Regions from separate parts of the Streptomyces finlayi genome, predicted to be linked through region 1. Evidence: riboswitches for the same ligand, from Rfam matches in the RefSeq annotation. Region 1 holds a riboswitch; the other holds the start of a gene.

Region 1 (5,094 bases):
TCGCCGGGTGGTGCCGCGAAGGACTCGCGGAGTACGAGGCCCGCCACGACGACCTGGCCGGCGACGCCACCTCCCGGCTCTCCCCCGATCTGCACTTCGGAACCCTCTCCCCCGTCGAGCTGATCCACGGGGCCCGCTCGGCGGGCGGACCTGGCGCCGACGCCTTCGTACGCCAGTTGTGCTGGCGGGACTTCCACCACCAGGTCCTGGCCGCCCGTCCGGCGGCCGCGCACGCCGACTACCGGACGCGCCGGGACCAGTGGCGCACGGAACGGTCCGCGGCCGACGACATCGCCGCGTGGCGGGAGGGCAGGACCGGATACCCGGTGGTGGACGCCGCCATGCGCCAACTGCGCCACGAGGGATGGATGCACAACCGGGGGCGGCTGCTCGCCGCGAGCTTCCTCGCCAAGACCCTTTACGTCGACTGGCGGATCGGCGCCCGCTACTTCCTCGACCTGCTGGTGGACGGCGACATCGCCAACAACCAGCTGAACTGGCAGTGGGTGGCGGGTACGGGCACGGACAGCCGCCCCAATCGCGTGCTCAACCCTGTGCTCCAGGGCAGGCGGTACGACCCCGACGGCGCCTACGTACGCCGTTGGGTTCCCGAGCTTCGTGGCATCGACGGCGGGGCGGTGCACGAGCCCTGGAAGCTGTCCGCGCCGGCGAGGAACCTGTACTCCTACCCGGAGCCCGTCATCGAACTGGCGGACGGCCTCGCCAGGTTCAAGGAGGCGCGCGCGCTCGGATGAGGCTCCGGCAGACGCCGCCCGTACCCGGAAGACAACCGTGAGCCGGGAATGCACGGCGTCACCGACGAACTCCTGACGCTGGACCCCGGCTCCGCGAGCGGGACGAGCGGCTGCTGTTGGGCGCCACCAACTCGATCCGTTCGCTGGACCGGGCCTTCCTCCGTCCCGGGCGCTTCGACTGCCTGGTCCCGGTCGGCACCCCCGAGGCCGCGGCCCGCACCGCCCCGCAGGCGGCCTTCGAACGCGAGGTGGCCGAGGCCGGCGCGGACACCCATCATCTCGCCGCCCTCGGTCAGTGCCGTCCGACGGTCACTCCGGCCGTCGTCGCCGAGTTCACCGCCGACATCACCCCCCACGCCCGGACCTGAGCGGAGCAGTGGCTGCCCGGGTCCCCGGCCTCCCCTCGCGATGCCGCGGCGTCGGCGCGTCACGGACGAGCCTGGCAGCCCTGCGGGCAGACTTTCCGCATGGCCAACGCAACGAAAGCAGTCCTCGAAGGCGGACCCGGCGATCTTCCCGAGCGGATCGTCTCCGTCACCGAACCCGGGACCGACATCAAGGTCCCGTTCCGGGGCGGGTACGAGCACTTCAGGGCGACGGACCGCCAGGAGGAGACCCCCGAGGGGCTGCTGCCCGTCTACGCCTGGTGGGAGCGCACGGAGGTGCCCGGCTAGGACCTGACCACACGCCCGGCGCCCAGGCCTGGCCCGAAGCCTGAACCACGCCCGACCCACGCCTCAGGCCCACCGCCTGCCTGCACGAACAAGCCATATCCAAGCTCAACAAGAAATAGTCCAATACGGACTTTCATGGGCAATAAACCCCTATCGCCCATAGCATTCTTTTCACCCGAACCGCACTCGCCCCTCATTGCGCAAATCGCCCTTTTCGGACTCAGTGGCCAGCGTCACGTCCGCGAACTGCGGGTTCCCGACCCGGAGCGCGCAGCCCTTCTGCGGGAAGAGAGTTGACGTCGCGGTTCGGGTGAACCGACGGGCGATCCCGTTTTTCGATCTTGCAAATGAATTGTGATCCGGAATTCGGGGCTTGTCCCTCTCGGCATTTCTCGCCTACGGTCACCCTCAATCCGGATGGCACGCCGAATCCTGCCGCCGTCCGGAAACCCAGACCACTCACGCCCGGCAGGAGCGGGGAACCCAGGTAAGTCGCCGATCCGTTATGCGGAACGGCTCGGGGTTAAGTCGCATGCACCTGCGACCAGGCATCTCCAGCCTGAACCCGACAGCTCACCTCGTAGGCGCCGGAGAGGAATTCGCCATGCCCACGATGGGTAAGCACCGCCGTACCAAGTCCAACCCGCTGACCCGCGGACTCGTCGCTTTCACCGCAGGTGGAGCCGTTCTCGCCCTTCCGGTGATCGGCGCCACCACCGCGTCCGCCGCCCCGGCGCAATCGGCGAACGCAGCAAAGTCAGGTGTATCCGCCAGCGCCCCCGCCAAGGCAATCACCGCAGAGAAGGCCGGAATCACCAGCTATTCCGTCGTCAAGGGCGATTCGCTGCACAAGATCGCCCAGGGGCATTCCCTGGACGGCGGCTGGCAGAAGCTGTACAAGGACAACAAGAAGGCTGTCGGCGACAATCCGGAGCTCATCCGCCCGGGTCTCAAGCTGACGATCGGCGCCAAGTCGCAGGCCAAGGCTTCCGGTTCGTCCGCCGAGCGCACCGCGTCGACCGGCCGCGCCGACCGCTCCGCGCGGTCGAGCACTCCGCCGGCCGCGAAGGCCGCCGCACCCGCCGTGAAGGCAGCGACGTACACGAACGACCTCGACGGCTGGATCAAGGAGTCGCTGGCCGTCATGGCCGAGAACGGCATCCCCGGCACCTACGAGGGCATCCACCGCAACATCATGCGCGAGTCCTCGGGCAACCCGCAGATCGTCAACAACTGGGACTCGAACGCCGCCAAGGGCACCCCGTCCAAGGGCCTGCTCCAGGTCATCGACCCGACGTTCCAGGCGTACCACGTGCCCGGTACGTCGACGGACAGCTTCGACCCGGTCGCCAACATCACCGCCGCGTGCAACTACGCCGCCGACCGGTACGGCTCGATCGACAACGTCTTCGGCGCCTACTGATCCCTGGCAACGGCCACGGTTCACGACTGCCGGGTGGAGAGAGTCCGAACGGGCCCTCATCACCCGGCAGTTGCGCGTCCGGGCCCCCATGGAAGACTCTTTCACATGCCTGAACTCCAGCTTCTGCGCCACGACCACGCCGCCGCACTGCTCGCCTTCGAGCAGGAGAACCGCGCCTACTTCGCCGCCTCCGTTCCGGACCGCGGCGACGAGTACTTCGCACAGTTCGAGGCGCGGCACAGCGGCCTGCTCGCCGAGCAGGCCGCTGGTCTGTGCTACTTCCACGTCCTGGTGGGCGAGGGCGGCGAGGTGCTGGGCCGGGTGAATGTGGTGGATGTGGCGGACGGTGCCGCCGACCTCGGGTACCGGATCGCCGAGAAGGCCGCAGGCCGAGGCCTGGCCACGAGCGCGGTCGGCCGGATGTGCGCTCTGGCGGCCACGGAGTACGGGCTGACCACGCTGCGGGCCGCGACCACGACGGACAACTCGGGATCCCGCGCCGTACTGGCCAGGACGGGGTTCGTACTCACCGGCGAGACCGTGCTGGACGGTTGTCCCGGGCTCGCTTTCGAACGGCCGCTGAACGCGGCCGTGCCGCTCCCCTGACCTGCTGGCCAGGGGAGCGGCACAGGGGAGCGGCACAGGGTCTACGCCGGGCGGGATCTCCACGCCGCCGGGCGGGTCAGCCGCGGTCGGTCTCCTCGCGGACGATCTTGCCACTGGCCGCGTCCACCTCGAACTCGGACTTGTCCCAGTCCGCGCTGACGACGTCCACGGCCCAGACGAGGGTGTTGTCGTCGTTGGTGTCCAGGCCGATCGAAGTGACCTTCCCCTTCTTCTTGTCCGTGGCGACCTTGGCCGCCTGCTGGGGCGTCTGCTTCGCCTTGGCGATCCAGTCGGCCATCTCGCGCTTGCCTTCCGCGTCCTGGTCGGCGTCGGCAGCCTCCTCGATCACCGTGCCGGAGACCGCGTCGATACGGACGGTGTGGGCGGTTCCGTCCGTCTCGACGACCTCGGCGACCCAGTACGGGCCGGCACCGCTGCCGCTCGGACTGGGACTGCCGGCGGGGGAGGCGGTGCCGCTGGGGCTCGCCGTACCGGCCGGGCTGCCGCTCGGGCTCGCGGTACCACCCGGGCTCGCGCTCCCGGTCGGCGAGCCGCTCGCGTCGGTGCGCCGGTCGGTGTCGTCGTCAAGGCCCTCCAGATCGAGCTCGACCAGCTTGCTGTCCGGCACCGCACCGACCGCGGCGGTGGCCGCCTTGTCGAAAGTGATCTTGGTGGATTCGAGGAGTTTCTTGCGCTCGGCCTGGTCCTCGGTCAGTTGCTTCCCTGGGGACGGGCTGCCGGAAGGACTACCGGCCGGGGAGGTCGTCTGCTTCGGAATGACCTTGGCGGCCTCCGAGGTAGCCGCCCCTGTCTGGTCGCCGCCGTCCTGCCCGCATCCCGCGACCAGCGCGGAGGCGACGACGGCGCACAGCGCGCCGGCGGCGATACGGAGGCGGCGGGCGCGCGGGGAGACCGCGGTTTCTCGTCGGAATTCAAGGCTCATACACGCATGACTAGCCCCCGCACCGACCGGTCATGTTGTCCTTGGGGACGGGTCACCCGATCGACCGCGCGGCTCCGCCTGTTGGCGTCATCCCCCCGGGGCGCGCCGCGGTCGTACGTGGGAAACAATGGTGAGGACAGCCACGGACACCGGCTCCCGCCGGCGTCCGGTCGGGAGGCCCTCATGGATTACCCGGACAGCTTCGAGCTGATATTCCAGACCCACGGCGCGGCGGACGACGTCGTCGTCGTCCGGATGACCGACCGGTCCGGGGCGGGCGGACACCCGGTGTACGAGGACGAGACAGGAATCGTCCGCGCGGAGATCAGCTACCGCGGCGAGGTACGCATGCTGGCCAGCGGCGGCCATCAGGCACCGGGAATGCCCCTGCTCGTGCGCCCCCTGGCAGGAGGGGCGCCCCCCGCCCGCTGAGCAGCCCAGCCACACGCGCCGGGGCGCGGTACCCGTATGCGGTGCGCCGAGTGCTGCCCGTTTCCGGCGCGACGTCACGGAGCCCAGGAAGCCCACCCATCTCCGCCCATCACCATCCCTGACCGTTCATGCCCGTTCATGCCCGCTCTTCGCCCGAATCTGTTTACATTCCCGCACCCCGGACGTAACCTGAGCGCGAAACCACAAACTCGGGCATGGAACGGATACGAAACCACATGTACGCACCGGAGCGGCAGCAGG
Region 2 (5,094 bases), 5.8 Mb from region 1:
TCGGTGGTCGGTGACATCGACCCGCAGGAGACGCTCGCCTGGGTCGAGAAGTACTTCGGTTCGATCCCGTCCCACGACGGCAAGCAGCCGCCGCGCGACGGCACGCTGCCGGACATCATCGGTGAGCAGCTGCGCGAAGTGGTCCACGCGGAGGTCCCGGCGCGCGCGCTGATGGCCGCCTACCGCCTGCCGCACGACGGCACCCGGGAGTGCGACGCCGCGGATCTGGCACTGACCGTGCTCGGCGGCGGCGAGTCCTCCCGGCTGCACAACCGGCTGGTCCGCCGCGATCGTACGGCGGTGGCGGCCGGATTCGGGCTGCTGAGGCTGTCCGGCGCGCCCTCGCTCGGCTGGCTGGACGTCAAGACGTCCGGCGGTATCGAGGTGCCGGAAATCGAGGCCGCGGTCGACGAGGAACTGGCCAAGTTCGCCGCCGAGGGCCCCACGCCCGAGGAAATGGAGCGGGCCCAGGCGCAGTTGGAGCGCGAGTGGCTGGACCGGCTCGGCACGGTCGAGGGCCGCGCCGACGAACTGTGCCGGTACGCCGTCCTGTTCGGGGACCCGCAGCTGGCCCTGACGGCCGTGCAGCGGGTGCTCGACGTCACCGCGGAGGAGGTCCAGGCCGCCGCCAAGGCGTGCCTGCGACCCGACAACCGCGCGGTCCTGGTCTACGAACCGGTCGAAGCGCCGGCCGACGCGGATGCCGAAGCCGGCACCGCCACGCACGAAGGGGCCGAGCAGTGAGCGACGCCGCTGTGACTGGAGTAGCGATGAAGTACCACCCGCAGCCGACGGCGGGCGTGGCCAGGCCCTGGGCCTTCCCCGCGCCCGAGCGCGGCGCCCTGCCCAACGGCCTCACGGTGCTGCGCTGTCACCGTCCCGGTCAGCAGGTGGTCGCGGTGGAGATCTTCCTCGACGCGCCGCTGGACGCGGAGCCCGAGGGCCTCGACGGGGTGGCGACGATCATGTCGCGCGCCCTGTCCGAGGGCACGGACAAGCGCTCCGCGGAGGAGTTCGCCGCCGAGCTGGAGCGCTGTGGCGCGACGCTCGACGCGCACGCCGACCACCCCGGTGTCCGGGTCTCCCTGGAGGTCCCGGTCTCCCGGCTGACCAAGGCGCTGGGTCTGATCGCCGAAGCGCTGCGGGCTCCTGCCTTCTCCGAGAGCGAGATCGAGCGCCTGGTGGGCAACCGCCTCGACGAGATCCCGCACGAGCAGGCCAACCCCGCCCGCAAGGCGGCCAAGCAGCTCTCCAAGGAGCTCTTCCCCGCCACGGCGCGTATGTCGCGTCCGCGGCAGGGCACCGAGGAGACGGTGGCGCGGATCGACGCCGCGGCCGTGCGCGCTTTCTACGACGCGCACGTCCGTCCGTCCACCGCGACGCTCGTCATCGTCGGTGATCTCACCGGGGTCGATGTGGACGCGCTCCTCGCGGAGACCGTGGGCGACTGGTCGGGCAACACCGCCGAGCCCCGTCCGGTCCCGCCCATCACCGCTGACGACCGCGGCCGTGTCGTGGTCGTGGACCGTCCCGGCGCGGTGCAGACGCAGCTGCTGATCGGCCGTATCGGCGCCGACCGGCACGACAGCGTCTGGCCGGCCCAGGTCCTCGGCACGTACTGCCTGGGCGGCACCCTCACCTCGCGTCTCGACCGGGTGCTGCGCGAGGAGAAGGGCTACACCTACGGCGTACGCGCCTTCGCGCAGGTCCTGCGCTCCACGGGCCCGGGCTCCCCCTCGGGGCGTACGGGAGCGGCGATGCTCGCCATCAGCGGCTCGGTGGACACGGAGTCCACGGGGCCGGCGCTGGACGACCTCTGGAAGGTCCTGCGGACCCTCGCGGCCGAGGGGCTCACCGACGCCGAGCGCGAGACGGCCGTGCAGAACCTCGTGGGCGTCGCCCCGCTGAAGTTCGAGACGGCGGCCTCCGTGGCGGGCACCCTCGCCGACCAGGTCGAGCAGCACCTCCCGGACGACTACCAGGCCCAGCTCTACGCGCGCCTGGCCGAGACCGGCACGGTCGAGGCGACGGCCGCGGTGGTCAACGCCTTCCCGGTGGACCGCCTGGTCACGGTGCTCGTCGGTGACGCGTCCCAGATCGCGGAGCCCGTCCGCGCGCTGGGAATCGGCGAGGTGTCGGTCGTCAGCGGCTGACGTCCGGCCACTCTTCAACACATTTGCAAAAGCGTGCCAAAGGGACCCCGATGGGCAAATTGCCCATCAGGGTCCCTTCCTTTTGTCCGATTTTGGCGCGAAGGCTACCTGTCTGCTCTGTGGGATGTACGACAAATCAGCCTGTCCGTTTGGTGATTGAAAGTGGCCCCGTTTAGCGTCGGCTCCGCTGTCCGTCATGTGTATGCCGCGTCCGTGGCGCCGGGCAGCCATCGCCGAGTCCCCGTCAGGCGCGAGCCTGGGGAGCCGGGGACCCACGAAGTCCCTGGGGTGAATCGGACGTCTGCGCTCCTTCGGGGCGGAGACGGTCCGTAGGAGACCTTCCTGCTCCGAACCCGTCAGCTAACCCGGTAGGCGAGAAGGAAGGAAAGGATCAGCCCCTCCATGGCGTTCACCCGTGCCACCGGGAAGCACCGTGCCCCGAGCCGCCTGACGCGCAAGAGCGCTCGCGTCGCCGGCATCGCGGCACTGGCCACCACAGGCGTCATCGGCGGGATGGCCACTCCGGCCCTCGCCGCGGACGAGGCCCGTACCGTCGGCGACACCGGCCTGACCCAGGTCATCGCCATCGACGGCGCCCTCGCCGACCAGATCGCCGCCCAGGCGATGGCCCAGGAACAGCAGGCCGAGGCCGCCGCGAAGGCGAAGGCCAAGGCTGTCGCCGAGGCCAAGGCCGAGGCGGAAGCCAGGGTCAAGGCCAAGGCGGAGGCCGAGCGCAAGGCGAAGGCCCGTGCCGCGGAGGTCCGCGAGGCCGAGGCCCGTGCCGCCCGCGCGGCCGAGCGCAAGCGGCTGACCTCGTTCCACCTTCCGGTCGCCGGTTCCTACGTCACCACCGGCTACAAGTCCGGTGGCTCGCTCTGGTCCTCGGGCAGCCACTCCGGTGTCGACTTCCGCGCCGCGTCCGGCTCGTCCGTCGTCGCGGTCGGCGCCGGCACGGTCGTCGAGGCGGGCTGGGGCGGTGCCTACGGCAACAACATCGTGCTCCGGATGACGGACGGCACGTACACCCAGTACGGCCACCTCGCCTCGATCGGCGTCTCCGTCGGCCAGAGCGTCACCTCCGGGCAGCAGATAGGCATCTCCGGCTCGACCGGCAACTCCACCGGACCGCACCTGCACTTCGAGGCCCGCACCAGCCCCGAGTACGGCTCCGACATGGACCCCGTCGCGTACCTGCGCTCGCACGGTGTGAACGTCTGATCCACGCGCCGCGTCCCCGCGCTTCACGAAGGCCCCGGCTTCCCGCCGGGGCCTTCGGCGTACCACCCGGACTCTGTCCGCCGAAGCTCCGCGGGGTCAGAAGATATCCCTGGATTCCGTTCTGCCGTCGGAAATTCGGGCTCATTGCAATAGAGTCGCAGAACAGGCGTCGATCGGCCGCGTTTCGCGGGGATTAAGGCGGAGGTTCGGACATGCGCATTCCCGCGCATTCGGTATGCACGGCAATCCGTGACGACATCGTCTCCGGTGTCTTCGATCGCGGCAGCCGCCTCACCGAGGAGGTGCTCGCGCGTCGTTACGGGGTCTCGCGCGTCCCGGTGCGCGAGGCCCTGCGCACGCTGGAGTCCGAGGGGTTCGTGGTCACGCGCCGCCATGCCGGCGCATGCGTGGCCGAGCCCACCGAGCAGGAGGCCGCCGATCTCCTGGAGGTCCGGATGCTGCTGGAACCGCTCGGTGCGGCGCGGGCGGCACAGCGGCGCACCGAGGCGCACCTCAAGGTGCTGCGCGGCCTCGTCAGACTGGGTCAGGAGCGAGTACGGCGGGGTGATGGCGAGGACCTGCGCTCCCTGGGCGGCTGGTTCCACGAGACGCTCGCGCAGGCATCGGGCAGCCCCGGCCTCATCGCGCTGCTCACCCAGCTCCGGCACAAGATCGCCTGGATGTACGCCGTCGATCAGCCCGCGCGTCCCGCGGAGTCCTGGGCCGAGCGCGGGGCGATCGTGGACGCGGTCGCCCGGGGGGACGCGGACCGGGCCAGAGCGCTGGCAGTCCAGCACGCGGAGCGGGCTGCGGCGGCCCATCGGCTGCGGCGCCCGGCCCGGCCCGGCCGTCCGGGGTCCGGTCCCGCGCCGTCGCGGGTGAGCACTTCGCAACATCCCGTACACATCGCGGGCGTCCGGCATTAACAATTGCGCCGTATGCAAATAAGGTAATTCCGCGAAGGGCTTTCTTCGTGCTGCGCGAATTCGTCCCTCGACGCTTTTCGGAAACGAAGAAGTCGCGGCATCCGTTCAGGGACGCCGCGACTCCGTCGCAGAATTGAATCCGGTTGGATCCGGCTGGAATCAGACCGTCTCCGGAAGCTCCTCGAGCCCTTCGGCGACGAGCTTGGCCAGACGGTCCAGGGCGACCTCGGCGTTGTCCGCCTCGGACGCGAGCACGATCTCCTCGCCTCCGGTGGCGCCCAGGCCGAGTACCGCGAGCATCGACGCGGCGTTCACCGGGTTGCCGTCGGCCTTGGCGATCGTCACGGGGACGCCGGAGGCCGTGGCGGCACGGACGAAGATGGAAGCGGGGCGGGCGTGCAGGCCCTCGGCCCAACCGACGTTGACGCGGCGCTCAGCCATGGTTCTGCCCTTCACGAATCAATGGTTGTCTAGACCAGTCTCTCATGCAGTCCGCACTGCCGTGCCCGGTCCCGGGCCCGGCCGCGGCGGCCGGCCGAGCACCCTCAGACTGCCTCGGCCCCGATCGCTCCGCGACCGGTGCGTCAGCCGTAGGCTTTGCCCATGCAGCCCACGCCGGAACAGAGTCCGCATCACGCGTACCCCGACCACTGGGAAGCGGACGTGGTGCTCCGCGACGGTGGCACCGCGCGCATCAGACCGATCACGACCGACGACGCCGAGCGGCTGGTCAGCTTCTACGAGCAGGTCTCCGACGAGTCGAAGTACTACCGCTTCTTCGCCCCGTATCCGCGTCT

Evidence for each region. Region 1 has a riboswitch for cyclic di-AMP ahead of F0344_RS33755 (transglycosylase SLT domain-containing protein). Riboswitches for the same ligand answer to the same signal wherever they lie in the genome.
Region 2: another riboswitch for cyclic di-AMP. It lies ahead of F0344_RS06935 (M23 family metallopeptidase); the one in region 1 lies ahead of F0344_RS33755 (transglycosylase SLT domain-containing protein).

What each region holds. Positions count from the first base shown of each region.
Region 1 is NZ_CP045702.1:7,342,435-7,347,528, reverse strand. It holds gene F0344_RS33770 (cryptochrome/photolyase family protein) at 1-755, shown strand, start outside; gene F0344_RS33765 (hypothetical protein) at 872-1,123, shown strand; gene F0344_RS33760 (DUF5988 family protein) at 1,223-1,429, shown strand; cyclic di-AMP (ydaO/yuaA leader) riboswitch at 1,876-2,031, shown strand; gene F0344_RS33755 (transglycosylase SLT domain-containing protein) at 2,034-2,852, shown strand; gene F0344_RS33750 (GNAT family N-acetyltransferase) at 2,958-3,458, shown strand; gene F0344_RS33745 (PepSY domain-containing protein) at 3,535-4,401, opposite strand; gene F0344_RS33740 (DUF6296 family protein) at 4,585-4,833, shown strand; gene F0344_RS33735 (DeoR/GlpR family DNA-binding transcription regulator) at 5,070-5,094, shown strand, end outside.
Region 2 is NZ_CP045702.1:1,519,787-1,524,880, reverse strand. It holds gene F0344_RS06945 (M16 family metallopeptidase) at 1-744, shown strand, start outside; gene F0344_RS06940 (M16 family metallopeptidase) at 771-2,153, shown strand; cyclic di-AMP (ydaO/yuaA leader) riboswitch at 2,375-2,542, shown strand; gene F0344_RS06935 (M23 family metallopeptidase) at 2,556-3,371, shown strand; gene F0344_RS06930 (GntR family transcriptional regulator) at 3,584-4,297, shown strand; gene F0344_RS06925 (HPr family phosphocarrier protein) at 4,457-4,738, opposite strand; gene F0344_RS06920 (bifunctional acetate--CoA ligase family protein/GNAT family N-acetyltransferase) at 4,901-5,094, shown strand, end outside.